4 regions of the Craurococcus roseus genome follow, and region 2 is predicted to be linked to each of the others. Evidence: predicted binding sites of a transcription regulator. Region 2 holds the regulator's gene; each other region holds the start of a gene.
The links. Region 2 encodes LexA, which represses DNA repair genes until DNA is damaged. Its sites were predicted from a motif close to TGTTCTANNTANGTTC; they were not measured.
Positions count from the first base shown of each region.

Region 1: a site for LexA is predicted at 5,386-5,401, ahead of ABD067_RS10415 (putative DNA modification/repair radical SAM protein). Genes of this name have one in related genera too.
Region 3: a site for LexA is predicted at 3,590-3,605, ahead of uvrA (excinuclease ABC subunit UvrA). Genes of this name have one in related genera too.
Region 4: a site for LexA is predicted at 1,506-1,521, ahead of ABD067_RS22950 (DUF3072 domain-containing protein). Genes of this name have one in related genera too.

Region 1 covers NZ_BAAAFZ010000025.1:30,713-37,701, forward strand. Annotated here, with positions in the region: gene metF (methylenetetrahydrofolate reductase [NAD(P)H]) at 1-680, opposite strand, end outside; gene ABD067_RS10400 (MlaA family lipoprotein) at 861-1,670, shown strand; gene ABD067_RS10405 (MlaC/ttg2D family ABC transporter substrate-binding protein) at 1,713-2,342, shown strand; gene ABD067_RS10410 (UdgX family uracil-DNA binding protein) at 2,351-4,042, opposite strand; gene ABD067_RS10415 (putative DNA modification/repair radical SAM protein) at 4,057-5,340, opposite strand; gene ABD067_RS26410 (Uma2 family endonuclease) at 5,604-6,017, shown strand; gene ABD067_RS10420 (hypothetical protein) at 6,276-6,728, shown strand; gene ABD067_RS10425 (type III polyketide synthase) at 6,787-6,989, shown strand, end outside.
Region 2 covers NZ_BAAAFZ010000019.1:60,314-67,302, reverse strand. Annotated here, with positions in the region: gene trpC (indole-3-glycerol phosphate synthase TrpC) at 1-399, shown strand, start outside; gene ABD067_RS08715 (hypothetical protein) at 535-1,461, shown strand; gene ABD067_RS08710 (glycosyltransferase family 2 protein) at 1,534-2,520, shown strand; gene moaC (cyclic pyranopterin monophosphate synthase MoaC) at 2,517-3,020, shown strand; gene ABD067_RS08700 (molybdopterin molybdotransferase MoeA) at 3,020-4,231, shown strand; gene lexA (transcriptional repressor LexA) at 4,366-5,124, shown strand; gene ABD067_RS08690 (ComEC/Rec2 family competence protein) at 5,135-6,989, opposite strand, start outside.
Region 3 covers NZ_BAAAFZ010000080.1:12,238-19,226, forward strand. Annotated here, with positions in the region: gene gyrA (DNA gyrase subunit A) at 1-1,377, opposite strand, end outside; gene ABD067_RS22575 (ABC transporter substrate-binding protein) at 1,713-2,951, shown strand; gene ssb (single-stranded DNA-binding protein) at 2,973-3,482, opposite strand; gene uvrA (excinuclease ABC subunit UvrA) at 3,655-6,525, shown strand; gene ABD067_RS22590 (hypothetical protein) at 6,527-6,760, opposite strand; gene ABD067_RS22595 (squalene/phytoene synthase family protein) at 6,908-6,989, opposite strand, start outside.
Region 4 covers NZ_BAAAFZ010000084.1:15,195-22,183, reverse strand. Annotated here, with positions in the region: gene ABD067_RS22960 (CatB-related O-acetyltransferase) at 1-80, opposite strand, end outside; gene ABD067_RS22955 (hypothetical protein) at 725-955, opposite strand; gene ABD067_RS22950 (DUF3072 domain-containing protein) at 1,233-1,478, opposite strand; partial or broken gene ABD067_RS22945 (ABC transporter ATP-binding protein/permease) at 2,367-3,980, shown strand; gene ABD067_RS22940 (methyltransferase domain-containing protein) at 4,302-5,525, opposite strand; gene ABD067_RS22935 (hypothetical protein) at 5,750-5,923, shown strand; gene ABD067_RS22930 (sigma-70 family RNA polymerase sigma factor) at 5,947-6,495, opposite strand; gene ABD067_RS22925 (formate--tetrahydrofolate ligase) at 6,663-6,989, opposite strand, start outside.

The DNA of each region.
Region 1 (6,989 bases), on a different contig from region 2:
ACCGGGAAGATGCCCGGGACGATCGGCACCGTGATGCCGGCCGCGGCGCAGCGGTCGAGGAAGCGGAGGTACACCTCGGTGTCGAAGAAGTACTGGGTGATGGCGCGGGTGGCGCCCGCGTCGATCTTGCGCTTCAGGTTGTCGACGTCGTGGTCGCCCGAGAGCGCGGTCGGGTGCGTCTCGGGGTAGGCGGCGACGCTGATCTCGAAGGGCGCGATGCGCCGCAGTCCCTCCACGAGGTCGGCGGCGTAGGCGTAGCCCTCCGGGTGCGGCTCGTAGCGCTCGGCGCCCGGCGGCGGGTCGCCCCGTAGCGCCACGAGGTGGCGGACGCCCATGTCCCAGTAGTCGCGCGCCACCCGGTCCACCTCGGCGCGGGACGCGCCGACGCAGGTGAGGTGCGACGCCGGCGTCAGCGCCGTCTCGCGCAGGATGCGGGACACGATGGCGTGGGTGCGCGCCTGGGTGCTGCCGCCGGCGCCGTAGGTCACGGACACGAAGCGCGGCCCGAGCGGCGCCAAGCGGCGGATGCAGGCCCAGAGCTGCTGCTCCAGCGCCTCCGTCTTGGGCGGGAAGAATTCGAAGGAGAGCTTGGGCGCGGGCAGTCCCGCGGGCGCCGGCAGGGCGCCGATGCGCGGCGCGGTCAGCCAGCGCTGCAGGGTGTTGGGGTAAGACTGGTCCATGCCCTAGAGTTGCCCCATCGCCGACGTGCCGCGCAAGCGTTGCGTTCCGTTACTGTCCGGGGTTTTACCGTGCGGCGGGGAAGGTGCTATGGGCTGGCGCTTCGCCGCCGGCACCCCCCCGGCACCCACGCGGCGGCGAGCGCCCCCGGCGACCCCACGCCCGCGAGGAATGCCTCCACCATGCGTTTGACGCGACACGCCCTCCTGCCGCTGCTCCTCGCCGCGTTCTTGCCGTCGCTGCTCGGCGCCTGCGCCACCCGGCCGACCGCCGACGACCCGGAGGCGGTGGCGGAGTTCAAGCAGAACAACGACCCCATCGAGCCGTTCAACCGCGGTTCCTTCGCGGTCCACCAAACCATAGACCGCTACGCGCTGGAGCCGGTGGCGCGCGGCTACCGCAACGTCGTGCCCCAGCCGGTGCGCACCGGCGTCCGCAACGTGCTGGCCAACCTCCGCACCCCGGTCATCTTCCTCAACGACGTTTTGCAGGGCGAGAGCCGGCGGGCCGGGGACACGCTGGGGCGCTTCGTGGTCAACTCGACGCTGGGCGTCGGCGGCATCTTCGACGTCGCCGGCAACCGCATGGGCGTCCGCGCGCACGACGAGGACTTCGGCCAGACCCTGGCCAAGTGGGGCGTGGGCGAAGGCCCGTACCTGTTCATCCCGATCCTCGGGCCGTCCAACCCGCGCGACCTGGGCGGTTTCGGCGTGGACATCGCCTCCAACCCTCTCACCTGGGTGGGCCAGGGCGCCGCAGTCGACGGGCTGCTGTGGGGCCGCGCCGGCGCGACGGTGGTGGACACCCGCGAAGGCCTGCTCGAAACGCTGGACGACGTGAACCGCACCTCGCTCGACCCCTACGCCACGCTGCGCAGCGCCTACCGCCAGCGGCGGCGAGCCGAGATCGGCAACCGGACCGGCGCGCCGGCCGCCTTCGGGACCGGTTTCGGCGCCGGCGCCGGGGAACCTTCGGCGCCCGCCGGCCGCTGAGGCGCCGACGACGCCAGCACAACGCAGGAGACCCGCACGACCATGGCTTCCCGCCGCTTCTTCTTCGGGACCGCCCTCGCGCTCGCCGCGGCGACGGGCGGCCGCGACGCCCGCGCCCAGGGGGCCGACCCGGCCCGCGCCGCCCAGTTCATCCAGGCCACCGGCCAGGAGCTGGTCGCGGCGCTGAACTCCAACGCGCCGGTGGAGCGCCGCCGCCAGCAAGTGGCGTCCATCCTGCGCAAGGCCGTGGACGTCGAAGGCGTCGGCCGCTTCATCCTCGGCCGCTGGTGGCGCCAAGCGAGCCCCGCCGAGCAGCAGGAGTACATGCGCCTGTTCGAGGAGACGCTGATACGCAACCTGTCCGCCCGCTTCGGCGAGTACCAGGGCGTGCGGTTCTCGCTCGGGCGGGCGCAGCAGCGCGCCGAGGAGGACGTGCTGGTGAACACCATCATCGAGCGCCCGAACATCGCGCCCTTCTCGCTCGACTGGCGGGTGGGCAACGTCGGCGGGCAGCCGAAGGTGGTGGACGTGATCGCGGAAGGCACCTCGCTGCGGCTGACGCAGCGGAGCGAGTACTCCGCCGTGGTCCAGCGCAACAACGGGCAGGTGTCGGCTCTGCTCGCGGCCATGCGCAACCAGATCCAGCAGCTCGCGGCGCGCGAGGGGCGCTGAGGGGCGGCTCACGCCACCTCGCGATGCGCCCGCCTGAGGTCCGCGACGAAGCGCTCGTACTCGCGCGCCTTGCTGTCCGGATCGGGCAGGCGGAGCAGGTAGGAGGGGTGGACGGTCGGGAAGATCGGCGGGCCGTCCGCCACCGGCAGCACCTCGCCGCGGGTCTTGTTGATGGCGAGCGGCTTGCCCGTCATGGCGCGCAGCGCGGTGGCGCCGAGCGTCACCACGAGCTGCGGCCCGACCAGGTCGATCTCGCGCTTCAGGAAGGGCCGGTAGTAGGCGATATCGCCGGCATCGGGCGACTGGTGCAGGCGGCGGCGGCCGGTGGGCTTGAATTTGAAGTGCTTGACCGCGTTGGTGACGTAGGTCTCGGTCCGGCCGATGCCGGCCTCCTCCAAGGCCTTGTTGAACAGGCGCCCGGCGGGGCCGACGAAGGGGCGGCCGGCGATGTCCTCCTCGTCGCCGGGCTGCTCGCCGACGAAGAGCAGCGGCGCGCCGACCGGGCCTTCGCCGAACACCATCTGCGTGGCCTCGGCCGTCCAGGGCGGCAGGCTGTTCAGCGCTAGCATCTCGGCGCGGAGCGCGGCGAGGGCTTCCTTCGGGTCGGCCGCGGAAGCGGCGAAGAGGTCGGCTGGCATAGCCGTCGTAACGTCGGAAGCGGCGACGGGCTGCGCCGGCAAGTGGATGTTGCGCTGCCGGCGCGGAGCCGGGGCGGAGGCGCCGCGCTCCACCATCGCGGCGGCGCGGCGCGGGGCTTCGGCGATCAGGCTCGGGATGAGGCGCGCCTCCGGGAGGTTGCGCCAGTACTTCACCGGCATCTCCGCCCGCATGGCGCCGGGCTTGAGCCGGGCCGGGTTGAAGATGCTGGCGTAGTAGGCCCGCCAGAGGTCCTCCTGCGCGTCTTCGGGGGGCGCGTCCGAGCGGCGGGCGCCGGGGCCGATCGCCAGGGCCTCGCCGTCCCAATGGGCGGAGGCCCTGGGCGTCAGGATGGACCAACGCATGGATGCGAAGCGGCGGACGAAGAAGCCGGCTTCGGCCTCCAGGATGTGGTGCTCCGGCTCGAACCAGGACACGAAGCGCGGGCCGTCTTCCGTCGAGATTTCGCGGAAGCGGACAAAGGCGTGCATCTTGTGCGCGTCCCGCCGGACGGCCTTCGCCATCGCCTCCAAGCGGGCGACGTCGGGGTCGGTCGCCACCCGCATCAGCGCCGGCTCGCCGTGGGCCAGCCGCCACAGCACCCGGTACAGCAGGGCGAAACGCTCCGGGTCGCGGTGGCGGATGGCGGTTTCGGACAAATCAACGAAGGCGCGCGGGACGGTCGCAACCGGGACGGAGCGGCCGGGTTCGCTGGCGCCGGTGCGGCATTCGGACAAATCACCGGCGGAGGGATGGGCGCCGTCGCGGCATCCGGACGGATCGCCGGCCGGAAACCGGGCGGTGTTGTCGTGTTCGGACGAAGTGCCGCCGGGTGGCGGGAGGAGATTGCCGCTTTCGGACAAATAGCCGCCGCGGCCCGTGGTCGTCGCCAGGGTGGCGGGCACGTCCGGCACGGGGGCGGTGCCGAACAGGCCGGGCTGGTCGCCGGGGGCGCGCCATTCGACGGCCTCGGGCGGGACGCCGGCGGCGAGGAGGCGGCGGGCTTGGGCGCGCCAGCCGGGGAAGTCGGCGGGGCCCGCGAGGATGGCCCCGATCCGCTGCATGGGGACGCCCATCGTCAGAGCAGGGCCAGTTGCGCCGACGCCGCGGGCCGGGCCAGGGCGCCGAAGGCGCTGCGGCGCGGGGCGACCAAGCGGCGGAGGTCGGCGCGATCGAGGAGGTTGCCGCGGGGGCGGTGGTCGGCGGTGACGACGAAGGGCAGGAGCTTGGGCAGCGAGAGGCGCAACCGGCCCAGGTCTTCGGCGCGGACGGCGCGGAAGCGGCGGGCGGACAAAATGCGCTCCACCGACTTGGCGCCGAGGCCCGGGACGCGGAGCAGCAGCTCGCGCGGGGCGCGGTTCAGGTCCACGGGGAAGCGGCCGCGGTGGCGGAGCGCCCAGGCGAGCTTGGGGTCCACGCCGAGGTCGAGCATCCCGCCCTCGGCGCCGGCCATGATCTCGTCCAGTTCGAAGCCGTAGAAGCGGAGCAGCCAGTCGGCTTGGTAGAGCCGGTGCTCGCGCAGCAGCGGCGGCGGTTGCGGCGGCAGCAGGCTGGAGGCGTCGGGGATGGGGGAATAGGCGGAGTAGTAGACGCGCTTGAGGCGGTAGGAGCCGTAGAGGTTGACGCTGGTGCCCAACACGGCGCGGTCGTCGGCCGCGTCGGCGCCGACCACCATCTGCGTGGACTGGCCCGCCGGGGCGAAGCGCGGCGCGGCGGCCTTGGCGGCGGGGCGGCGGGCGCTGGCCTCCCCTTCCCTCGCCTCGTCTATGCGGGCGCGCATCCGGGCCATGGAGCGGCGGATGGCGGCGAAGTCCTTTTCCGGGGCCAGCTCCTTCAAGGACCGCTCGACCGGCATCTCGATGTTGATGGAAAGGCGGTCGGCGTATTTGCCGGCTTCGGACAAAAGCTCCGGGGAGGCTTCGGGGATGGTCTTGAGGTGGATGTAGCCGCGGAAGTTGTGCTTCTCCCGCAGCTCGCGCGCCACGGCGACCACCTGCTCCATGGTGTAGTCGGGCGAGCGGATGATGCCGGAGGAGAGGAACAGGCCCTCGATGTAATTGCGGCGGTAGAAGTCGAGGGTCAGGTCCACCAGCTCGGGCACGGTGAAGCGGGCGCGCTGGACGTTGGAACCGGCGCGGTTGACGCAGTAGGCGCAGTCGAAGACGCAGGCGTTGGTCAGCAGCACCTTGAGGAGCGAGATGCAGCGGCCGTCCGGGGCGTAGGCGTGGCAGATGCCCATGCCTTCCGTGCTGCCGATGCCCTTGCCGCCCTTGCTGTCGCGCTTTTCGGTGCCGGAGGAGGCGCAAGAGGCGTCGTACTTCGCCGCGTCGGCCAGAATTTCCAGTTTGCGGCGCAATTCCATGCCGTAGCCCGCCTCCGCAGCGCGGCGGAGCGGCCCGCCACGCAGTGTTCATTATATGTTCTCTTGCTGGTTGATTTCAATGCTGTTGGCGTCGGGGACCAGCAACCACGTTCGTGGCCGTTGTTCCCCACGCGCCCCCCTGATGGCCGGGGTGCGTCGCGTTGAGTTATCCCCGGTGCAAGGGAGGGGCCCGTGAGGCAGTCACTGGCCCGGCCGTGGACGCTGGACGAGTTCCCCGCTTGGGAGCGCGAACAGCCGGAGCGGTGGGAGTTAGATGGGGTGCAGCCCGTGCCGCGCGGCATGGTCGGCGGCACGCGGCCCCATGCCCGGCTCTCGACGCGGCTGCTGGATGCCTTGTCGGCGCGCGGGGCCGCGTCCGCTACCCGGATGCGACGGTCGAATGCGGCCGTGACGACGACGGCGACGTGGCGACCCCGGCGGTGGTGTTCGAGGTGCTGTCGCCCACGACCGAGCGCACGGAACGGGGCACGGAGGCGCAGGACTACGCCGCCGAACCCTGCCTCCTCGCGCCGTCGTGCTGCTGGCGCAGGACCGGCCAGAGGCTACCATGCTGTCGCGTTCGGTGGATTGGCGGCCGGAGGTCGCGCGAGGGCCGGGCGCGGCCATCGCCCTGCCGGAGATCGGGCTCGATCTGTCTTTGGCGGCGATATACCTGAGATCGTAACGGCCCGGTCGAGCGAGGGGACTGCCCGGACCCGTACGGCCATTGCGCCAAAGAAGTTCATCCTTCGGCGCTTCCCGCGCTTTCCGGCGCGTTCCCGCCCGGGAACGGGTGATCCCGCGGCTTTTCGGGGGCGAGCATCCGCCACGCCGCGCGGCCCGTGCGGACTCCCGAAGCGGCGCATCGTTCCCCATCGGGGTTGACCCATGCCCCCGTTCGCGCGTTCAAGGCGGGACACGGCAAGGAACACCCGATGCGCAAGACCCTCGCCGCGGCCGGCCTTTGCTGCCTGGCCCTGTTCGGCACCGCCCCGCGACACGCCGCCGGCCAGGGGTCCGGCAGCATGGCCACCCAGAGCCTCGAGCCCGGCCAGATGACCGCGGACCAGATCGCCATCGTGCTGCGGGCGCGGGGCTACTCCGGCCTCGGGCCGATGAGCCGGGAGGGCGACACCGTCACGGTCGCCGACGCGAAGCGCTACGGCGAGGCGACCGGGCCGCTGAAGCTCGACGCCAAGACCGGGCGGGTGCGCGACGAGAAGCCGCTCAGCGAGGCCCAGGCGCGGGCTTTGTTGCGGGAGCGGGGCTTCTCCGACATCGGGGAGGCCCGGCGGGAGGGCGACGCCATCCTCGCCTCCGCCCAGCAGGCCGGCGCGCGGGTGAACTTGCAGGTGGACGCGCGCAGCGGGACCGTGTCCCAGAGGTGAACGGCCCGCCGGCGCGCCCGGGGGTGACGGGCCGCCCGCGACCCCCATGTGGCGTCGCGTGACCGTTCCCCACATCAACCGCATCGCCACCGCCGTCCCTCGCCACGAGGTGCATGGCGCCTTCCAACGCTTCGCGGCCCGGCTGATCGACGACGACCGCACCCGCTCCGCCTTCGGGCGGCTCGCGCTGAAGTCGCAGATCGACGCGCGCTTCTCCGTGCTGGAGCCGGACCCGGACGAGTACCGCACCATGGACGGCTT
Region 2 (6,989 bases):
TCGCGCTGCATGGGCGCGGACTGCGTGCTCCTCATCATGGCGGCGCTGTCGGACGCCCAGGCCCAGGAACTGGAGGACGTGGCCCGCTCGCTGGACATGGCGGTGCTGGCGGAGGTGCATGACGAGCGCGAGCTGGACCGGGCGCTCGGTCTGGAGACGCGCCTGATCGGCATCAACAACCGGGACCTCAGGACCTTGCGGACCGACCTCGCCACGGCGGAGGCGCTCGCCCCCCTCGTCCCAGCCGATCGCATCCCGGTGGCCGAAAGCGGCATCCGCACCGACGAAGACGTGCGGCGCATGGCCGCCGCCGGCGCCCGCTGCATCCTGGTGGGCGAGCACCTGTTGCGCCAAGCGGACGTGGCGGAGGCCGCACGGGCGCTGGTCCACGCGCTCTGACCCGCAGCCAGCGAAGGGCATGTGCCGGTGTGGTGCGCCGGGTGGAGGGGTGTGGCCCTCACGCCACTTTGCGTGCCCGTATCGTTGCGGGACATCTAGACACATGCGCGGATGGGGTGCCATCTGCCAAGCCGGATGTCGACGACAACGGTCCTATTTCAGATCCACTACTTCGACCGCTGGGCGGAGAAGGCATTCAGCGACCTGCGCGCCGGCGCGCCACCGAACCACGAATTTGTCGTGCTTATGCACCTGCCCGTCAGCGCGCCTGTGCCCGAGAGGGTGTTGCGCCACCCGCACCACATCGTGCGCACGCCGGAACTCCTCGCCCTGCCCTACCCCGCCAAGGTCGGCGGAGAAGGTTGGAATTTGTGGCACGACGGCCACACCGACCTGATCCTGATGCATTACTGGCGGGCGCATCCAGGCCACGATCGGTACTGGGCCATCGAGTACGACGTCCGCTACACCGGCCCCTGGCGCCGCTTCTTCGCCGCTTTCGAAAACGACGCCAGCGACCTGCTGGCGCCGATGCTCTGCCGCCGGCGCGACTTCCCGGAATGGTTGTTCTGGCCCTCGCTGGTTTCGCCAGGCACGCCCCCGTCCGACGCGGAGGCCGTCAGCAGCTTCATGCCGGTGTTCCGAGCGTCCGGCCGTCTCATGCAGGCGATGGACGAAGCCTACCGGCAGGGCTGGAGCGGCCACCTCGAATGCAGCTTCGCCACGATCGCGGCGACTCGCGGCCTCGCCATCGCGGACTTGGGCGGCGATGGCGAATTCACGCCAGAAGCGCGCCGGGGCCGTTTTTACAGCGGCACCGTGCGCGACGTGTACCGCGCACCGGGTTCCTTCGTGTTCAAACCGACCTTCTTCCGCACTGGTTCACGCCCGGGCATGCTTTGGCATCCGGTGAAGCCGTTCTGGTTCGGGGCGGAATTCCGCCGGGAGTTGCTCGTGGCCCGTTCGGCGGTCGGCCGTGTGATCCGGAGCCGTGCGGCTTGGCTGCTGCCCTCGCGCTGGCGGCCGCCCGGCAGCTTTTCGCGCAACGCCCCGAGCCGGTGAACCAGGGAGTGGCGGTCGGCCCTCGCGGGCGGATCGCGCCGCCTCCTCCGCCGCCGCGCGTCCTCCAAGCGCATGGTTGACGTCGGGTCCGCTCCGCCGGTGGTCACCGCCTCCATCCTGATTGCGGCGCACAACGCCGCGGCCTTCCTCGACGGAGCCGTGTCCTCCGCGCTTTCGCAGACCTGCCGCACGGTCGAGGTGGTCGCGGTGGACGACGCTTCGTCGGACGGGACGCACGACCTCCTCGCCGCCTGGGCCCGGCGGGATCGGCGGCTGACGGTGTTGCGCCACCCGCAGCGCCGCGGCGCGGGCGCCGCGCGCAACACGGCCATCGCGCACGCGCGCGGGCGCTGGCTCGCGGTGCTCGACGCCGACGACGCCTTCCTGCCGGAGCGCATGGAGCGCTTGGTGCCGCTCGCCGAGGAAACGGGGGCCGATCTCCTGGCCGACAACCTCGTGGAGCGGGATTTCGACACCGGCGCGCGGCTCGGCACCGCCTTGCCGCCGGCCGACATGGCTTCGGCCGGGCCGATCAATTTGGCCGCCATGCTCCGGCGCGACCGGGTCGACCTACCGGGGCGGTCCAAGATCGGCTATTTGAAGCCCATCATGCGCCGCGATTTCCTGGAGCGCTCCGGGGTGCGCTACCGGCCCGAGATCCAGGTCGGGGAGGACCTCCTCTTCTACTTCGAGTGCGTCCGCGCGGGGGCGCGCTTCCGCCTCGCGGCCGACCAAGCCCTGTACCTCTACTCGGTGCGCGGGGGCTCCGCGTCGAACCAGGGCGCGGGCGCCCTCCACCTCAGCGCCGCCACGCGCCGGATGCGCAAGCTGGCGCGCGGGCTCGCCGACGCGGAACTGGATGCCTTGCTCCGCCAGCGCCAGCGCGCCGCCGACTCCGATTGCTTCGACCTGGCGATTGAGGCGCGCCGGCCGCGCGAAGCGCTCCGCTACGCGCGCTGGGCGGACCCGGCGCGGGTGGCGCGCCGGCTGGGCATGGCCGCCAACGCCCTGAGCCGGCGCTTGGTAGGCGGCGCTCCCGCACGGGACGGGCGCCTGTGAGCGGCGGCGGTGAAGGGGGCGGCGGAGGCGACCGCTTCACCCATTTCGACGAAGCGGGCCGGGCGGCGATGGTGGATGTCTCCGCCAAGGCGGAAACGGCGCGCGTGGCGGTGGCGCGCTGCCGCGTGGTGATGGCGCCGGCAACGCTCGCCCGCATCCAGGAAGGGCAGGTCGGCAAGGGCGACGTGCTCGGCGTGGCCCGGCTCGCCGGCATCATGGCCGCCAAGCGCACCTCCGACCTGATCCCGCTTTGCCATCCGCTGGCGCTCACCAAGGTCGCCGTGGACCTCTCGCCGGCGCCGCCCGACGCGGTGGAGATCGAAGCGACGGTGGGGCTCACCGGGCGGACCGGGGTCGAGATGGAAGCGCTGACGGCGGTGACGGTGGCGGCGCTGACCGTCTACGACATGTGCAAGGCGCTGGACCGCGGCATGCGCATCGAGGCGGTGCGGCTGGCCCGCAAGTCCGGCGGCAAATCAGGAACTTACGAGGCGGAGTGATGATCTCGGTCGAGGAAGCGAGGGAGCGCATCCTCCAGGCGTTCGCCCCCACGCCGGCCGAAACCGTGCCGCTGGCCGCATCCGGCGGTCGGGTGCTCGCGCGGCCCGTGCCGGCCCGCCTGACCCAACCGCCGGCCGATGTCTCGGCCATGGACGGCTACGCGGTGCGGGCTGCGGACGCTTCGACAGCGGGCGCCGAGTTGCGCGTCGTGGGCAGCGCCCCGGCGGGGCACCCCTTTGCCGGCGCGGTCGGTCCCGGCGAGGCGGTCCGCATCTTCACCGGCGCCTTCGTGCCCGACGGCGCGGACGCCATCCTGTTGCAAGAGGATGCCGAAGCCGACGAAGGCCGCGTGCGAGTGGGCGAGGCGGTCCGCCCCGGCCGCTGGATCCGCCGCCGCGGCCTGGACTTCGAAGAAGGCGAATCGCTGCTCGCGGCCGGCCGGCGGTTGACGGCGCGCGACGTGGGCCTCGCCGCCGCCGCCAACCACCCCTGGCTCACCGTCCACCGCCGCCCGCGAATCGGCATCCTGGCGACCGGCGACGAGATCGCCCTGCCCGGCGAGGCGGTGATCCCGGGGGGAATCGTCAGCAGCAACGCCCACGCCCTGGCGGCGCTGGTGCGCGCCAACGGCGGCGAGCCTTTGGTGCTGCCCATCGCGCCCGACGACGAAGCGGCCATCGCGGAAGCCGCGGCGTCGGCGCGGGGCTGCGACCTCCTGGTCACCACCGGCGGCGCCAGCGTGGGCGAACACGACCTGGTGCAGAGCGCCCTCGGCCCGGAAGGCTTCGCGCTGGATTTCTGGCGAATCGCCATGCGGCCGGGCAAGCCGCTGATCTGGGGGCGACTCGGGCTTACCCCGTTGCTCGGCCTGCCCGGTAACCCCGTGTCGGCGCTGGTTTGCGGCGTGGTGTTCCTGGTGCCGGCGTTGCGGCGCTTGTCGGGCTTGGCCGGCGAGTTGGCGCCGCGGACGATGCGGGCGCGACTCGGGGCGGCGCTGCCGGAAAACGACCGGCGCTTCGATTTCCTCCGGGCGCGGCTGGAAAAGGCACCGGAAGGCGAAATCGTCGCCCTCCCCTTCCCGGTGCAGGACAGCTCCATGATGAAGACGCTCGCGCGGGCGGACGCCCTGGTGCTGCGCGCGCCGCACGCCCCGGCGGCCGCGGCCGGGGAAACGGTGGAGGTCATCCTCCTCGATGATCTGGGTGTTTGAGACGAAATCCATTCCGCACCCTTGGGGAAAACATTTGACGCCATCGTAGAACTTTTATAGAACGTCGTTGACAGTTGCTGATTTGTTCGGTGCCACTGAGGGCACCGGCCCGCGGCGACGGACGGAGGCGATCTGTGCTCACCCGCAAGCAGCACGAGCTGCTCATCTTCATCGACCGGCACCTTCGCACGACCGGCTTCTCGCCTTCCTTCGAGGAAATGAAGGACGCGCTGAAGCTGAAGTCGAAGTCCGGTATCCACCGCCTCATCACCGCCCTCGAAGAGCGCGGCTTCCTGCACCGGCGCGCCCACCGCGCCCGGGCGTTGGAGGTGCTGCGCCTGCCCGAGAACCTGGCGCCGAGGCGCGGTAGCGCCAGCGGCGACAACGCGACCGCGGCCGCCGCCTCCGCGCCCGCCGCCGCTCCGCCCGCGGCCGCTTTCACCCCCAACGTCATCCGCGGCAACTTCGCCGCCCACCTGTCGGGCGTGCAGAAGGCGGCCAACGAGGCTGCGGCCGTCAACCTGCCGCTCTACGGCCGGATCGCCGCCGGCCTGCCCATCGAGGCGCTGCGGGACCAGGGCACCGGCGTCGAGGTGCCGGCGGCCATGCTCGGCGGCGGCGAGCACTACGCCTTGGAGGTCGCGGGCGACTCGATGGTCGAGGCCGGCATCCTGGACGGCGACACCGTGCTGATCCGCCGCGGCGACACCGCGGACAACGGCTCCATCGTCGTGGCGCTGGTGGACGAGAGCGAGGTCACGCTCAAGCGGCTGCGCCGCCGCGGCAACTCCATCGCGCTCGAAGCCGCCAACCCGCGCTACGAGACGCGCATCTTCGGCCCGGACCGGGTGAAGGTGCAGGGGCGCTTGGTCGGGCTGCTGCGGAAGTACTGAGCTTCCTGGGCTACTCCGGCTCGGGCGTCGGCTGCGGAGGCGCTTCGCGCGCCGCCGCCGCGTTGCGCGGCTTCGGCTGCGGCGGCACCCAGGGCCGCGCCCCCCGGGCCTCGCGGTCGCTCAACACGCGCGGCCCCGCCGGTTCCAGCCAAACGGCGTGCGCGCCGTCGCGCCACACGGAAAAGCGGTCCACCACCCGCGCGGCGCACCGGCCGCGCACCGGCTCGGCCGACACCACCAGCGGCGCGCCGGCGCAGGCCCAGGCCGGCGGGTCACCGCGCAGGAGCACCGCCGCGACCGCGCCGGCCGGCGAGGGCCGGATGGCGCACGCGCCGGCCTCGCAGGCGATGGCGCCGCCGGCGAAGGTTCCCGCGCGCTGCGGCGGCAAGAGTTCGGCCGTCTCCCGCCCGTAGAGGCGCAGCCATACGTCGCGCGTGAGGTTGGACGCGCCGGACAGGCGTTGCAGCAACAGTCCGTCCCCGGTTCGCAATGCGATCAGCCGCGCGTCGGCCGAGACCAGCATGTCCGGCGGACGCTGCGCCGCACCCGCCACGAAGCCCGCGACGATCACCGGCACGCCCAGCAAGCGCCAGCGGCTCCGCCACAGGCAAAGCCACGCCATGCCGAAGGCGACGACGCATAGCCCCCCGGCCGTGATGGGCGGCACCGGCACCGCCGCGCCGGGCCAAGCGGCGACGGCGCGCGCCACGGCCAGCACCGCCTCCACGCCCCAGCCCATCGGCGCCAGCGCCAGCCCTTCCAGGCCGAGCGGCATAAGCGCCACCGCCGCCATCCCGGCCGGCATGATCAGGGCCGAGGTGAGCGGCACCGCCACCGCGTTGGCGACCACGCCGTAGAGCTGCAACCGGCCGAAGTGGTGCAGGCCGAAGGGCGTCGTCGCGGCGCCGGCGAGGATGGAGGTGGCGACCGTGCCGAACAGCGCCACCGCGATCCGGCGGCGCCAGCGCCGCTCCGGCGGCGGCAGGCGCGGCCGCAGCCATTCCCAACCGGCGATCAGCGCCATCACCGCCGCGAAGCTCATCTGGAAGCTCGGCCCCAGCACCGCCGCCGGTTGCAACAGCAGCACCACGGCCGCGGCGAGCGCCAGGCCGCGCATGGAGATCGCGCGCCGGCCGGTCAGCAGCGCCAGCGTCGCCAGCGCGGCCATGGCGAAGGAGCGCTGCATCGGCACCTCGGCGCCGGTGAGCAGCATGTAGAACCCGCCCACGCCCAGCGCCCCCACCGCCGCCAACGGCTTGCCCGGCAGGCGCAGCGCCAGCGGCGGCACTGCGGCCAGGGCGAAGCGCAGCACGGCGAAGGAGACGCCCATGACGATGGCGATGTGCAACCCCGACACCGACAGCAGGTGCGCGAGGCCCGAGTCGCGCATGGCCGCGAGGTCGGCGGCGGGTATGGCGCTCTGCCCGCCGGTCAGCAGCGCGGCGGCGATGGCGCCCGCGCCGCCCGGCAGCGCGGCCGTGGTGCGGGCCTCGATCTCCGCGCGCAGGCCGGCCAGGGGCACGCTTTCCGCGCCGGGCTCGACCGAGGCGCGGCCGATGGCGAAGCCGCTGCCGCCGAGGCCCGAGAAGAAGGCCGCGCGCTGGAAGTCCCACGCCCCGGGATAGGCCGGCGGGACCGGCGGGCGGACCAGGGCGCGCACGCTCAGCACGTCCCCCGGGGCGGGTCGCGCCGGATCCTCGCTCCGCAGGCGGACGCGGATGCGGCGCGGCAGGGCCGGCTCGCCCTCGCCGAGGCGCGGCCGTTCCAGCGTGACGCGGCGGCCTTCCGGCAGAATGTCGACCGACGCCACCTTGCCCGTGACGACGACGGCGCCGCGCGGCAAGTCGAGCGGCGCCGGCTGCCGC
Region 3 (6,989 bases), on a different contig from region 2:
GCGGCCGCCGACCTCCTCCAGCTCCGCCGCGATCTTGTCGCGCTCCAGGCCGGTGAGGCGTTGCAGCGTGAGGGCCAGGATGCCGCGAGCCTGCGCGTCCGTCAGCCGAACCGTGCCGTCCGGCGTGACGATGTTGCCGGCGTCCTCGACCAGGGCCAGCAGCACCCCGACGTCGCCGGCCGGCCAGTCGCGCGCCATCAGCGCCGCGCGCGCCTCCGCCGGGTCGCGGCTGGCGCGGATCAGGCGGATCACCTCGTCGATGTTGGCCACCGCGATGGCGAGGCCGATCAAGAGGTGCCCGCGCTCCCGCGCCTTGTTCAGCCGGTGGCGGCTGCGGCGGGCGATCACCTCCTCGCGGAAGCGGATGAAGGCGAGCAGCGCGTCGCGCAGGCCCATCTGCCGCGGCTTGCCCTCGTCGAGCGCCAGGAAGTTCACCGGGAAGGAGGTCTGGAGCTGCGTCATGCGGTAGAGCTGGTTCAGCACCACCTCCGCCGTCGCGTCGCGCTTCAGCTCGATGACGATGCGCAACCCGTCGCGGTCGCTCTCGTCGCGGAGGTCAGAGACGCCCTCCACCTGCTTGGCGCGCACCAGCTCGGCGATGCGCTCCATCAGCGTCGCCTTGTTGACCTGGTAGGGCACCTCGCTGACGGCGATGCACTGCCGCCCGCCGCGCATCTCCTCGATCTCGCAGCGCGCGCGCAACGGGATGGAGCCGCGGCCGGTCTCGAAGGCCGAGCGGATGCCCGAGCGGCCGAGGATCAGCCCGCCGGTCGGGAAGTCCGGCCCGGGGATGATCCGCATCAGCTCGTCGAGCGGGGTGTCCGGCTCGGCGATCAACGCCAGGGTCGCGTCGATGACCTCGCCCGGATTGTGCGTCGGGATGTTGGTGGCCATGCCGACGGCGATGCCGTTGGCGCCGTTGACCAGCAGGTTCGGGAAGGCGGCGGGCAGCACCCGCGGCTCGCTGTCGCTCTCGTCGTAGTTGGGCTGGAAATCGACGGTGTCCTCGTCGATGCCCTCCAGCAGCGCCGTGGCGGATTTTGCGAGCCGCGACTCCGTGTAGCGCATGGCCGCCGGCGGGTCGCCGTCCATGCTGCCGAAGTTGCCTTGGCCGTCGATCAGCGGCACGCGCAGCGAGAAGGGCTGCGCCATCCGCACCATGGCGTCGTAGATCGCGCTGTCGCCGTGCGGGTGGTACTTACCCATGACCTCGCCGACCACGCGCGCCGACTTGCGGTACGGCTTGTCGGCGGTGAAGCCGCTCTCGTGCATGGCGTAGAGGATGCGCCGGTGGACCGGCTTCAGCCCGTCGCGCGCGTCCGGCAAGGCGCGGGCGACGATGACGCTCATCGCGTAATCGAGGTAGGAGCGCCGCATCTCCTCCTCGAGGGCGACCGGGGGGCTCTCCTCCGGCCGGGCTCCGCCGCCGCCGTCCTTGGTGGTGCCGCTCACGCCGTGCTTGCTCTCGCTGGTTGCGGACCGGCCCGCGGAAGCGGCCCGGACCGGGCCGTCGCGGCGTCGCCCGGCCGCGTGGCGGCGGGGGCCAAGTCCATGGAAATCAGGAAACTTATATAGCGCAAGACGCCCGAGAATCCAAACGACTCCGGCGCCCTCCGGACCGTTATGGCAATGGAAATTCCGCTCCCTCCGCGGCCCGTCGCGGGGCTAGGCTCCGCTGCAACGGCGCGAAGCCGGCGGGAGGGAGGACGGACATGGAGCTATCCAGGCGGGGCGCGCTGGCGCTGCCGGCGGCGATGGTGGCGGGCGGCGGCGCCGCGCGGGCGCAACAGGCGGCGTCTCCCACGGTCCGCATCGGCGTCCTGTCCGACATGTCCGGCCCCTACCGCGACATCAGCGGGCCGAACTGCGTCGTCATGGCGCGGCAGGCGGCGCAGGATTTCGGCGCCTCCGCGCGCGGCCTGAACGTCGAGATCCTGCAAGCCGATCACCAGAACAAGCCCGACGTGGGCGTGAACGTCGCCCGGCAGTGGTTCGACCGCGACGGGGTGGACGCCATCCTGGAGGTCAACAACAGCGCCATCGCCATGGCGATCAACGGCTTGGCGCGGGAGAAGAACAAGGCCCACCTGAACAGCGGCGCCGCCTCCGCCGACCTCACCGGCCCGGCGTGCAGCCCGAACATGGTCCACTGGACCACCGACACCTGGGCCTGCGCGCAATCCACCGCCGGCGCGCTCGCCCGAGCCGGGGCCAAGCGCTGGTTCTTCATCACCGCCGACTACGCCTTCGGCCATTCGGTGCAGCGCGAGGCGACGCGGGTGGTGCAGGCGAACGGCGGGCAGGTGGTGGGCAGCGCGGTCTACCCCTTCCCGCAGACCACCGACTTCTCGTCCTTCATCGTCAGCGCGGCGTCCGCGCGGCCGGACGCTGTGGGCTTCTGCAACGCCGGCGCGGACATGATCAACTGCGTCAAGCAGGCGGGCGAATTCGGCCTGGCGGGGCGCGGCATCCGCCCGGCGGCGATGATCGGCTTCATCGTGGACGTCCACACCCTCGGCCTGCCCACCGCGCAAGGGCTGGTGCTGACGGAGAGCTTCTACTGGGACCTCAACGACCGCACCCGCGCGCTGCACGGGCGGCTGCGCGGCAAGATGGCGAACAACCACGCGCCGAACAGCGTGCAGGCGCAGGCCTACGGCGCCGCGTTCCACTACTTGCGGGCCGTGGCGGAGATCGGCGCGGCGCGGGCCAAGGCGTCGGGCCTCGACACAATCGAGGCGATGAAGCGGCTGCCGACGGACGACGACGCGCACGGCCCCGGCTCCGTCCGCGCGGACGGCCGCAAGCTCCACCCGACCCACCTGTTCCAGGTGAAGGAGCCGGCCGAGAGCCGCGGGCCGTGGGACTACCTCAAGGTGCTGGCGACCACGCCGGCGGAGCAGGCCTTCCGGCCCTTGGCGGAAGGCAACTGCCCCTTCGTCAAAGCCTGAGCGCGGACGGCGCCAGCCGCCTCAGAACGGGATGTCGTCGTCCAGGTCGGCGCTCTTGGGCTTATCCCAGCCGCCCCGGCCGCCGCCGCCCGACGAGCCGCCACGGTCGCCGAAGGAGGACGACCGCCCGCCGCCGCCGTTGAACGACCCGCCCTCGGCCGGTGCGTCGCCGCCGCCGGCCCCGCCGCGGCCGCCCACGAGCTGCAACTCGCCGCGGAATTGGCGCAGGACGATCTCGGTGGAGTACTTCTCCTGCCCGTCCTGGCCTTGCCACTTCCGGGTTTCGAGCTGGCCCTCGATGTAGACCTCGTTGCCCTTCTTCAGGTACTTCTCCGCGACCTCGCCCAACCGCTCGTTGAAGATCGCCACCGAGTGCCACTCGGTGCGCTCCTGCTGGTTGCCCTCGCGGTCCTTGTACCGCTCGGAGGTCGCCAGGCGCAGGTTCACCACCTTGCCGCCGTTCTGGAAGTTCCGGACCTCCGGGTCCCGCCCGAGGCGGCCCAGAAGGATCACCTTGTTCACGCCCGCCATGGGAATCGCCCTCTCGCGCCAGTCGTGCCGCGACACTACCTTGGACAACCGTAGCCGGCCATCCAAACGCCCTTCCCAGGCGCCCCGCGGCCGGTCATATATAGCGTGAACAAGACCAGAACACCACCCGGCCGGCCAGGGATTCCCCTGGGCCGCCCGATGCGGAGCGCGCATGTTCGAGAGCACCTCCCCCCTCCGCATCCGCGGCGCCCGGACCCACAATCTCAAGGACTTGGACCTCGACATCCCGCGCGGGACGCTGACGGTCATCACCGGCCTTTCCGGCTCCGGAAAATCTTCCCTCGCCTTCGACACGATCTATGCCGAAGGGCAGCGGCGCTACGTCGAATCCCTTTCCGCCTACGCCCGGCAATTCCTGCAACTCATGCAGAAGCCGGACGTGGACTCGATCGAGGGGCTCTCGCCGGCGATCTCCATCGAGCAGAAAACCACCTCCCACAACCCGCGCTCCACCGTCGGCACCGTCACCGAGATCCACGACTACATGCGCCTGCTGTGGGCGCGCGTCGGCGTGCCCTACTCGCCCGCCACCGGCCTGCCGATCGAAGCGCAGACCGTCAGCCAGATGGTGGACCGCGTGCTGGCCATGCCGGAGGGAACGCGGCTGCTGCTCCTGGCGCCGGTCGCGCGCGGCAAGAAGGGCGAGTTCCGCAAGGAGTTCGCGGAGTTCCAGCGCCGCGGCTTCGAGCGGGTGAAGGTGGACGGCACGCTGCACCTGCTCTCGGAAGCGCCGAAGCTCGACAAGAAGCTCAAGCATGACATCGAGGTGGTGGTGGACCGCGTCGTGGTGCGCGAGGGCATCGCCCCGCGCCTCGCCGACAGCTTCGAGACCGCGCTGGCGCTCGCCGACGGCGTGGCCTACGCGGAGAACGCCGACACCGGCGAGCGCTCAGTGTTCAGCGCCAAGTTCGCCTGCCCGGAGAGCGGCTTCACCATCGAGGAGATCGAGCCGCGGCTCTTCTCCTTCAACAGCCCGCAGGGCGCCTGCCCGACCTGCGACGGCCTCGGCACGCAGACCTTCTTCGACCCCATGCTGGTGGTGCCGGACGACCTCCGCTCCATCAAGGAAGGCGCGGTCGCGCCTTGGACCGGCGCTTCGGCGCCCTACTACGACCAGACGCTCGAAAGCTTGGCGAAGCATTTCAAGGTCTCGACCTCGACGCCCTGGGGCGAGCTGCCGGAGAAGGTGCGCCACGCCATCCTGCAGGGCACCGGGAACGAGACGGTGGCGCTCCGCTACAAGGACGGTCTGCGCGCCTACGTGGTCGAGAAACCCTTCGAGGGCGTGCTGCCCAACCTGGAGCGGCGCTTCCGCGAGACGGACAACCCGTGGGTGCGCGAGGACCTGACGCGCTACCAGGCGGACAAGCCCTGCCCCGCCTGCAGCGGCCACCGGCTGAAGCCCGAGGCGCTGTCGGTGAAGGTCGCGGGCCGGCACATCGGCGAGGCAAACGACGTCTCCATCCGCAAGGCGCGCGAGTGGTTCGGCACGGTGTCGGACACGCTCACGCCGCAGCGCCGCGAGATCGCGCGCCGCATCCTGCGCGAGATCGAGGAGCGGCTGCAGTTCCTCGTGGACGTAGGCCTCGATTACCTCTCGCTAGGCCGCTCGTCGGCGACGCTCTCGGGCGGCGAGTCGCAGCGCATCCGCCTCGCCTCGCAGATCGGTAGCGGCCTCACCGGCGTGCTTTACGTGCTGGACGAGCCCTCCATCGGCCTGCACCAGCGCGACAATGAGCGGCTGCTGGCGACGCTGCGGCGCCTCCGCGACCTCGGCAACACCGTGCTGGTGGTGGAGCACGACGAGGACGCGATCCGCGCCGCGGACCATCTCGTGGACATCGGCCCCGCGGCGGGCGCCGGCGGCGGGCGCGTGGTGGCGCAGGGCACACCGGCGGAGGTGGCGGCCAACCCGGCCAGCCTCACCGGCGATTACCTGTCCGGGCGGCGCGGCATCGCGGTGCCGGCGACGCGGCGCCCCGTGGACAAGAAGCGCGTGGTGCGGGTGGTAGGCGCCGCCGGCAACAACCTCAAGAACGTCACGGCGGAGTTCCCGCTCGGCACCTTCACCTGCGTCACCGGCGTTTCCGGTGGCGGCAAGTCGAGCCTGGTGATCGAGACGCTCTACAAGGCCGCCGCGCGCCGCCTGATGGGCGCGGGCACCGTGCCCGGCCCGCACGACCGCATCGAAGGGCTGGAGCTGCTCGACAAGATCATCGACATCGACCAGTCGCCGATCGGCCGCACGCCGCGCTCCAACCCGGCGACCTACACCGGCCTCTTCGCGCCGATCCGCGACTGGTTCTCGGAGCTGCCGGAAAGCCGCGCGCGCGGCTACAAGCCGGGCCGCTTCTCGTTCAACGTCAAGGGCGGCCGCTGCGAGGCGTGCCAGGGCGACGGCCTCATCAAGATCGAGATGCACTTCCTGCCCGACGTCTACGTCACCTGCGACACCTGCAAGGGCAAGCGCTACAACCGCGAGACCCTCGAGGTGCAGTTCCGCGGCAAGTCCATCTCCGACGTGCTGGAGATGACGGTGGACGAGGGCTGCGAGTTCTTCTCCGCCGTGCCCGCCATCTCCGAGAAGCTGCGGGTGCTGCGCGAGGTGGGCCTGGGCTACATCCACCTGGGCCAGCAGGCGACGACGCTGTCGGGCGGCGAGGCGCAGCGCATCAAGCTGTCGAAGGAGCTGGCGCGCCGTGCCACCGGCCGCACGCTCTACATCCTGGACGAGCCCACCACCGGCCTGCATTTCGAGGACGTGCGGAAGCTGCTCGAGGTGCTGCACGCGCTGGTGGCGGCCGGCAACACCGTGCTGGTGATCGAGCACAACCTGGAGGTCATCAAGACCGCCGACTGGATACTCGACCTCGGCCCGGAGGGTGGCGAAGGCGGCGGGCGCGTGGTGGCGCAGGGCACGCCCGAGGATGTCGCCGCGTCGCCCGAAAGCCACACCGGCCGCTTCCTCATGCCGCTGCTGGCGCGCGAGGCGGAGCCGGTGCGGCGGAAGCGGCGGGCCTAGCTCACCAATAGGGACGGCCGTAGTAGCCGCGCGGCCCGCCCCAGCCGGGCCGGCCATAGCCGTAGCCCCATCCGCCGTGGGGGCGCACGTAGGGCCGGTACACCGGCGGCGGCGCGTAATAGCCGGGCGTGCGGTAGGCGTAGCCCGGGGTGGTGTACGCCACGCAACCCGACAGCCCGACGGCGGTGCCGACCAAGGCCACGAGCTTGACGGCCCAGGACAAGCGGCGAGTCATCTCCTTCTCCTCTCGTCGCGGCGGCCTTTGCCGCCCTTTCCCGCCAAGGTGGCGCCTGACAGTGTCCGAAGCGCGGCGGAACCGCGCCCGTTGCAGGGCGGGCGCCCTTCCCCGGTCATATCGACGGCACTTGGCTTCCCCGGCCGGTCAGCCCTTCCCGCGCAGGGCGGCCAAGGTGACGGCCAGCTTGTCGCCGGTCGTGCGGGCCGGGTCGGCGGCGACGCCACGG
Region 4 (6,989 bases), on a different contig from region 2:
CGATGTCTTTCTAACATGCTCAAGAATTCTGTGGTAATCCTTAGTCTAACCACCTCATTTGTTTCATAAAAAACTTCCATGTACATACCTCCAAATCTTAATAAGAAAGTTGGTGTCTTCTCTGCCGCTGGAGCGTCGCTCCTTGGAAGAAACTGACTTCTTTCTATTTAAAACTTAGATCAAGAATGACTCTACGCACCTTTTGCTGTCCACCCAGCTTCGTACATACTGGTTTCGACGCGGTGCAAGAGCGTGTGAACCTCTTGCTTCAATGAATGGAAACGGCAGGGCAGAGCACGCCCATGAAGGAATAGCCGCTCTCATTGTGGCGCACTGCCAAGGCGATCTGGCTCCGATGCCGCATACAACCCGCAACTGTCCCATGTGCCCGGCCAAGCGCTAGCCGAGGTGTCGGTAAATGAGGCGGCGGCTGGTTGGAGAGGTTCGTGGCCGCTGGTGCGCTACCAAATGTGGGCGAGACAAGCCTGAGCTTGCTCCTGGAGGAGAGAAAGGTCAGGCCCATCCCTCACCGCTGGTTGGAGAGCACGTCAACTGCGCATGTCCGGTCGACGGACGAACAGCCCAAGCTTGGCTGGTCATTTCGGGCCCTTGTTCTCCGGTCCTCCCCTGGCACCCCCGCGGCGCTCGACGACCGCGATGACCGCCCAAGCCGAAGCCGCCACACCGATCGGGAGAATGACAAAAGCGAACAACTCAAGGCTGGTCACGGCTTCAGCCACCCGAGAACCCTGCGTCCTGCCAGATGTAGCACGACGGAGGCCCCGATCCACAACAAGGCACCAATCACCACCGTCCTCGGCGCCTCCCGCGACGGGCCGAGGTCGTAAAACGTGGCCGCCACCGGCGCCAGCACGCCGACTGTGAAGGCGGAAGTGGCCGCCGTGTTGAAGGCGAGCGCCAGCAACTTCACCCGTTCGTTGTGAATCAGGCTCACCGCCGCAGGCCTCCCTCAGCGTCCAGGCTACACGTATAAGAACAAATCTGGAACACTTGAGGATGACGCGCAATGCACTCAGCCGAATTTGCATGAGAGCGTTGCGCTTTGCCGAGAGGGTGGCCGGTCGCCGGTGGAACACGCCTTTGGGACACGCGGGAGAACCGACGCAACGGTCCGTGGTCGCGTGACCCCCTCAAGTCGCGACAGAGGCCAGGGCGGCGAACGAAGGCAGCCGCGTCCTGGCCCTGTCGTCATCTCAAAGAGCAGAGGACGCTTAGCGTCCCCTGCCCGTCTTCGACTGGAGTTCGTCGATCCGGCGGGAAGCGTCGGCCTTGGTCAGGCCCGGGTCGAACTCCTCGCCGGCTTCCTCGCTGAGCGTCTTCAGGTAGCTGGCCTGCGCGCCCGTCATCTTCTCCTCGCCCGTGGTCCAATCATCCGGGTCCTTGATGGCGTTGGAGCCCGGATCGGCTTCGGTCTTGGGGTTGTCGGCGGGTCCGGACTTCGAGGCGGAAGCTGCCATGCTTCTGATCCTTCGGTTGTGTGGTGGTGTTCGCTTAACGTTCTCGACAGGCGAGCGTTCCACCGGAAAAGCGCAGTCGAGCGCAGAGGGTGCAGGCGCAGCCGAACCGCCACAATTTCGCCCCGCAGGCAGAGGTCGTTGCATTTCTCTTTTGGTTGAGCAAGGAGCCTGATAATCCTCACACATGCGTGAGGCAGTATACCTTATTCCCGTCATGGCCGGTGCCGCGCCGGCCGGCGCCTCCAAGGCGTACAAGCCGCACCCGCACGGGCCTGAGCGTCCCCGCACGCCAACGTCCGACGTCCCATCCGCCGCCAAACCCCGGCAGGACACACCATCAGCCCCGCGCGACCGTACCTCCGGCACCCCGGACCTCTGGTCCGCCGGCTCCGTCCTGGGCGGGGCGCAAGGGGCGCTCGCGCGGGGCCTCCGCGCAGGTCGGAAGCCTGCTGACGCGGGAGGCTTCGACCTCTCGGCCTCGCCCGGCCAAGCGGCTCGGCTGGTGGGCGGCGCAGCGCCCTCGCTCAAGGCGTCCGCGAATACCCTCACAACAGTTAGGAAATCCAACTTTCCGATCCTGAATGTGAACCTTGCCGTCGCTCAGAGGCGACGACTCGACGCACCGGCAAGCGGTACACACCCGGACCGCGCCATCGATCCCGACAACTTCCCCGCCGCGTCCCCGGGATCCGCTCCACGGGCCCTTTGCGGCGGCACCAGCCCGTTCGATGCCCCTCTGTGAAACGGATTCTAACGGGCACATTACACCACAAAAAGTCGCGATGTGTTCCCTCGCACTGTCGGGTTGTTTATGGCAGAAGTAAGGCTGCTTGTGGCGAAAATGGGGCGGCGCCCGCCCGATTGGGGCAATAGAGGGGAGAGAGCGGGATGGGAGCGGGTCCGGACCTCGACTACGACGCCCGCGCAGCCCGCCCGCCCGAAAGCTTCGGCCGCAAGCTCTGGCGCCTGACCTCGGCCTACTACACCTCGGAGGAGTGGCGCTCCGCCTGGGCGATCACCGCCGCCGTGGTCGGCCTCACCCTGCTCCAGATCGCCTTGCAGATCGGCCTCAACATCTGCAACCGCGACTTCTTCAACGCACTGGAGCAGCGGGACGGCGACGAATTCTTCTGGCAGTTGGGCGTGTTCACCGCGCTGGCGGTGGCCGGCATCGTCGCCGCGGTGCTGCAGCTCCACGCGCGCCAGACCCTCCAGGTGTGGTGGCGGGAGTGGCAGGTGCGGCGGTTGCAACGCCTGCTTTTGTCCGATTCCTGCCACTACCGCCTGCAATTCCTCCCCGGCGCCGCCGACAACCCGGACCAGCGCATCAGCGAGAACACCCGCTGGGCCACCTCCACGGCGGTGGAGCTCGCCATCGGCCTGCTGCACTCGGCGCTGCTGCTGGTGTCCTTCGTCGGCATCCTCTGGACCGTCTCCGGCGCCCTGCCCGTGGTCCTGGCCGGCCACGAAACGGAAATCCCCGGCTACATGGTCTTCGCCGCGGCGATCTATGCCGTGGTCGGCACCTGGGCGACCTGGGCCATCGGCCGGCCCATGACCGCCATCAACGCCCTGCGCAACGAGGTAGAAAGCGACCACCGCTTCGCGCTGGTCCGCCTCCGGGAGAACAGCGAAGGCGTGGCGCTGATCCGCGGCGAGGCCGACGAGGAGCGCGGCCTGCGGCGCGCCTTCGGCCGCGTGTCCGCGGTCATGGTGGACCTCAACCGGGTCGAGCGCCGCCTGATGGGCCTGAGTTCGGCCTACGGGATGATGACCCACATCTTCCCGCTCCTGGTGGTCTCGCCCCGCTACTTCGCTGGCGCCATAAGCCTTGGCGTGCTGATGCAGGTCGGCTCGGCTTTCAGCGAGGTGACCAAGGCCCTGACCTGGTTCATGACCAACTACCCCCGCGTGGCCGACTGGGTGAGCCACGTGGATCGCGTGATCGAGCTGGAGGACAGCCTCCGCGACGCCGCGCGGCTCGGCGCCGCCGGCCGGGGCGCCGCCGTCCCCGCCGAGACGGGCGCCGCCGCCGCTGCGGCGGACGGCCCGGAGGAGTTGCGGCTTGCCGGGCTCAGCGTCGCCGCCCCGTGCGGAGCCACCCTGGTGCGCCGTGCCGACGCGGTGGTCCGCCCCGGCGAGCGGGTGCTCATCCAGGGCGAGAGCGGCACCGGCAAATCCACCCTGTTCCGCGCCATCGCCGGCGCTTGGCCCTGGGCCTCGGGCAGCATCCGCATGCCCGGGCGCGACGCCGCCATGTTCATGCCCCAGCGCCCCTACCTGCCGCTCGGCACCCTCGGCGCCGCCCTGGCCTACCCGGCCGCGCCCGGGACCTTCGCGGACGCGCGGATGGAAGCGGCCCTGGCGCGCTGCGGCTTGGCGCGGCTGGCCGGGCGCCTGGGCGAGGAAGCCCGGTGGGACCGCACCCTGTCGCTCGGCGAACAGCAGCGCCTCGCCTTCGCGCGCGCCCTGCTGCACCGCCCGCGCTGGATCTTCCTTGACGAGGCCACCGCGGCGCTCGACGAGGCCAACCAGGACGCCATGATGCGGCTGTTGCAGAACGAACTGCCGGCCAGCGCGGTCGTGTCCATCGGCCACCGCCCCGGCCTCGACCGCTACCACGACCGCGTGTTGACCCTCCGGGCCGCGCCAGGCGGCGCCGTTTTGTCCGAAACCGCCCCGGCGCCCGCCGAAGCCGCCGCGCTCCCCCCCGCGCCGGCGGCGCCGGTCCGCCGCCTGCCCGGCGGCGCCGCGCCCCGACTGCCCCGTCCGCGGCGCACCCACGCCAGGGCCGGGTCGGAACCGCTCACCCCCTGGCGCCCTTCAGCCGCCCCGACCGCGGCGGCGCAGCACCATGAGCACGCCGGCGACCGGCGCGCCGCGCTCCTGCCGCAGCGTGGCCTCGCTTTGCGACACGACCTCGAAGGCCTCGGCGGCGAGCGCGGCCGCGTGGGCGCGGTCGTGCCGATAGCGCATGGTCGCGCCCAGCGCGAAGGGCGCGCCGCCGTTCCCTTCCCCTGCTTCGAGCGAGAAGGCCGCAAAGCCGCCGGGCCGCAGAGCCCCGGCGATGCCGGCCAGGGCCGGGCGCAGGTCGCCGAGGTAGTTCAGGACGTCGGCGGCGGCGACCAGGTCGAACGCCGCGGGGTGCCCGGGCAACCATTCGAGCAGATCGGCTTGGTGCAGCGCGGCGTAGACGCCCCGCCGTCGCGCCAGCGCGAGCATGCGCGGCGAGAGGTCGAGGCCCTCTAGCCGCCGCACCAGGGGCGCCAAGGCGAGCCCGGACAGGCCGGTTCCGCAACCGAGGTCGAGCCCCCGCCCCTCGCCCGCCGGCGCCCCGGCGTCCCGCAACGTGGCGGCGAGCAGCTCGGGCGTCCGGTAGCCGAGTCCCCCGGCGAGGTCGGCATCGAACCGCTCCGCGAAACCGTCGAACAGGTCGCGCACGTACCCCGTCGGCGCGCGGTCCGGGACGGCGGCCCGGCCCAGCGCCGCGAGGAGGAACCGCGCCTGCGCCGCCAACGCCGAGTCCGGCGCCGACCGGGCCAGCGCGGCCTCGGCCGCGGCTGCCGCGCCCTCGGCGTCGCCGACCTCCCGTCGGGCATGGGCGAGGGCCAGTCGCGGCTCCGGCGCGTCCGGGTCGAGCGCCGCGGCCCGGCCCAAGGGTTCCAGTGCAGACCCTGCATCGCCCAGCGCGGCGAGCGCTTGGCCGAGGTTGCGCAGGGCGACGGGGTCTTCCGGCCGGCGTCGCAGCGCCGCCCGGAAGAAGCCGACGGCCTCCCGCAGCTCGCCCGCTTCCGCCAGCGCGCCGCCGTGGTTGGCGAGGAACACGGGCGCTTCCGGCTGGAGGGCCAGCGCCCGGCCCGTGTGCCGGAGCGCCGCCCGCGCGTCGCCGCGCTGCCGGGCCACCACGCCGAGCAGGTTGTGGGCGTCGGCGTCGGCCGGCCGGGACGCGGCCGCCTTCCGGTACAGGCGCTCGGCGCCGTCGAGGTCGCCGGCTTGGTGGCGGGCCATCCCGTCCTTCAGGAGCGCCCGGGGATCGTGCTGCGGCACCGGCGCATCCTCGACCGGCGGGCCCTCCGCGGCAACCCACCCGAGCCCGGTCGCGGCTGCATGCTTGCGTAACCGTTATGTTACGATCTATTATCTAAACCGCGCCGCCGGCTGGCCGCTCTGGCCACGCGACACCGGAACCACCCATGCCGAGAGCACGCCTGACATCATCGCCGCACCAGCAGAAACCGACGCGGGGCAACCGCTTTAAGACGGGCATGCAGATGTCAACCCACCCTCCGACGCCGAAGGACGGATTCAAGGGGCTGCAATCGAGCCGCGAGTTCGACCTTTGGCTGCAACGCGAGCTTTCGCGGCTGCACGGCGACGTGCTGCACGAACCCGTGCCCGAGAAGTTGCTCAGCATCCTCGAAGGTGGCGCGGGGCCGCTCGACTGACCGCGGCGGCGGTGGTGGGCCGTTCAGCCCTCCCGGTCGAAGTCGTCCGTCCCCGACGGGTCGTGCGAGCCCGGCGCGATCCCGATGCCCTGCCGCAAGGCGTCCCGCGCCCGCGACAGCCTGGACCGCAAGGTGCCCTGCGGCACGTTCTGAATGCGGGCCGCTTCCGCGTAATCCAGGCCCTCGACGACGATCAGCCAGAGCGCTTCCTGCTGCGCCTTGGGCAGCCGGGCGAAGGCGACGGCCAGGTCGTGCATGGCCTGCCGCTCCTCTTGCCCGCCCGACACCGCCGGTTCCCGCATCTCCTCGAACGGCGTGATCGGGCTGCGCGAGTCGCGCCGGATCGCGGCGGCGCGGGCGTGGCGCAGGATGGTGAACAGCCAGGCGCGGAGGTTCGTGCCGCTGGCGAACTGCGATTGGGCCGCGATGGCGCGCACCAGAGTCTCCTGGACGAGGTCGTCGGCCACGTCGGCGCGCTTCGCGAGCACACGCGCGAAGCGGCGCAGCCGAGGGATCTCGGCGGCGACCGCGACGGTGAAGGCGTTCGCCTCGTGCGCCCTCTTGAGCTCCATGCGTTCTCGCCCGGCGTCGCCGGCGCGTCCCCGTCTTCCAGCGCCGCACCCTAGCCGAACCGCGCCGCGGCTGCGCCGTGCGCAGGGACACCCTTGCGTGTGGCGGGCGTTCCCCGGCCGCACGCCTGCGTGCGGCACGGCGGCGTGGGCCAAAGGCAGCGCGCGGTTCAGAACAGGCCATCGATGCGCCCTTCGGCGTCGAGGCGGATCGCTTCGGCGGCGGGCCGGCGCGGCAGGCCCGGCATGGTCATCACCTCGCCGCAGATCGCGACCACGAAGCCGGCGCCGGCCGAGAGCCGGACCTCGCGCACCGGCAGGGTGTGGCCTTCCGGGGCGCCCAGCAAGGACGGGTCGGCGCTGAAGCTGTACTGGGTCTTCGCCACGCACACGCCGGAGCCGCCGAAGCCGGCCTTCTCGAAGCGGTCGAGCCGGGCCGCGACCGGCGCCGGCAGCGAGACGTCGGCGGCGCGGTAGATCTCGCGCGCGATGGCGCG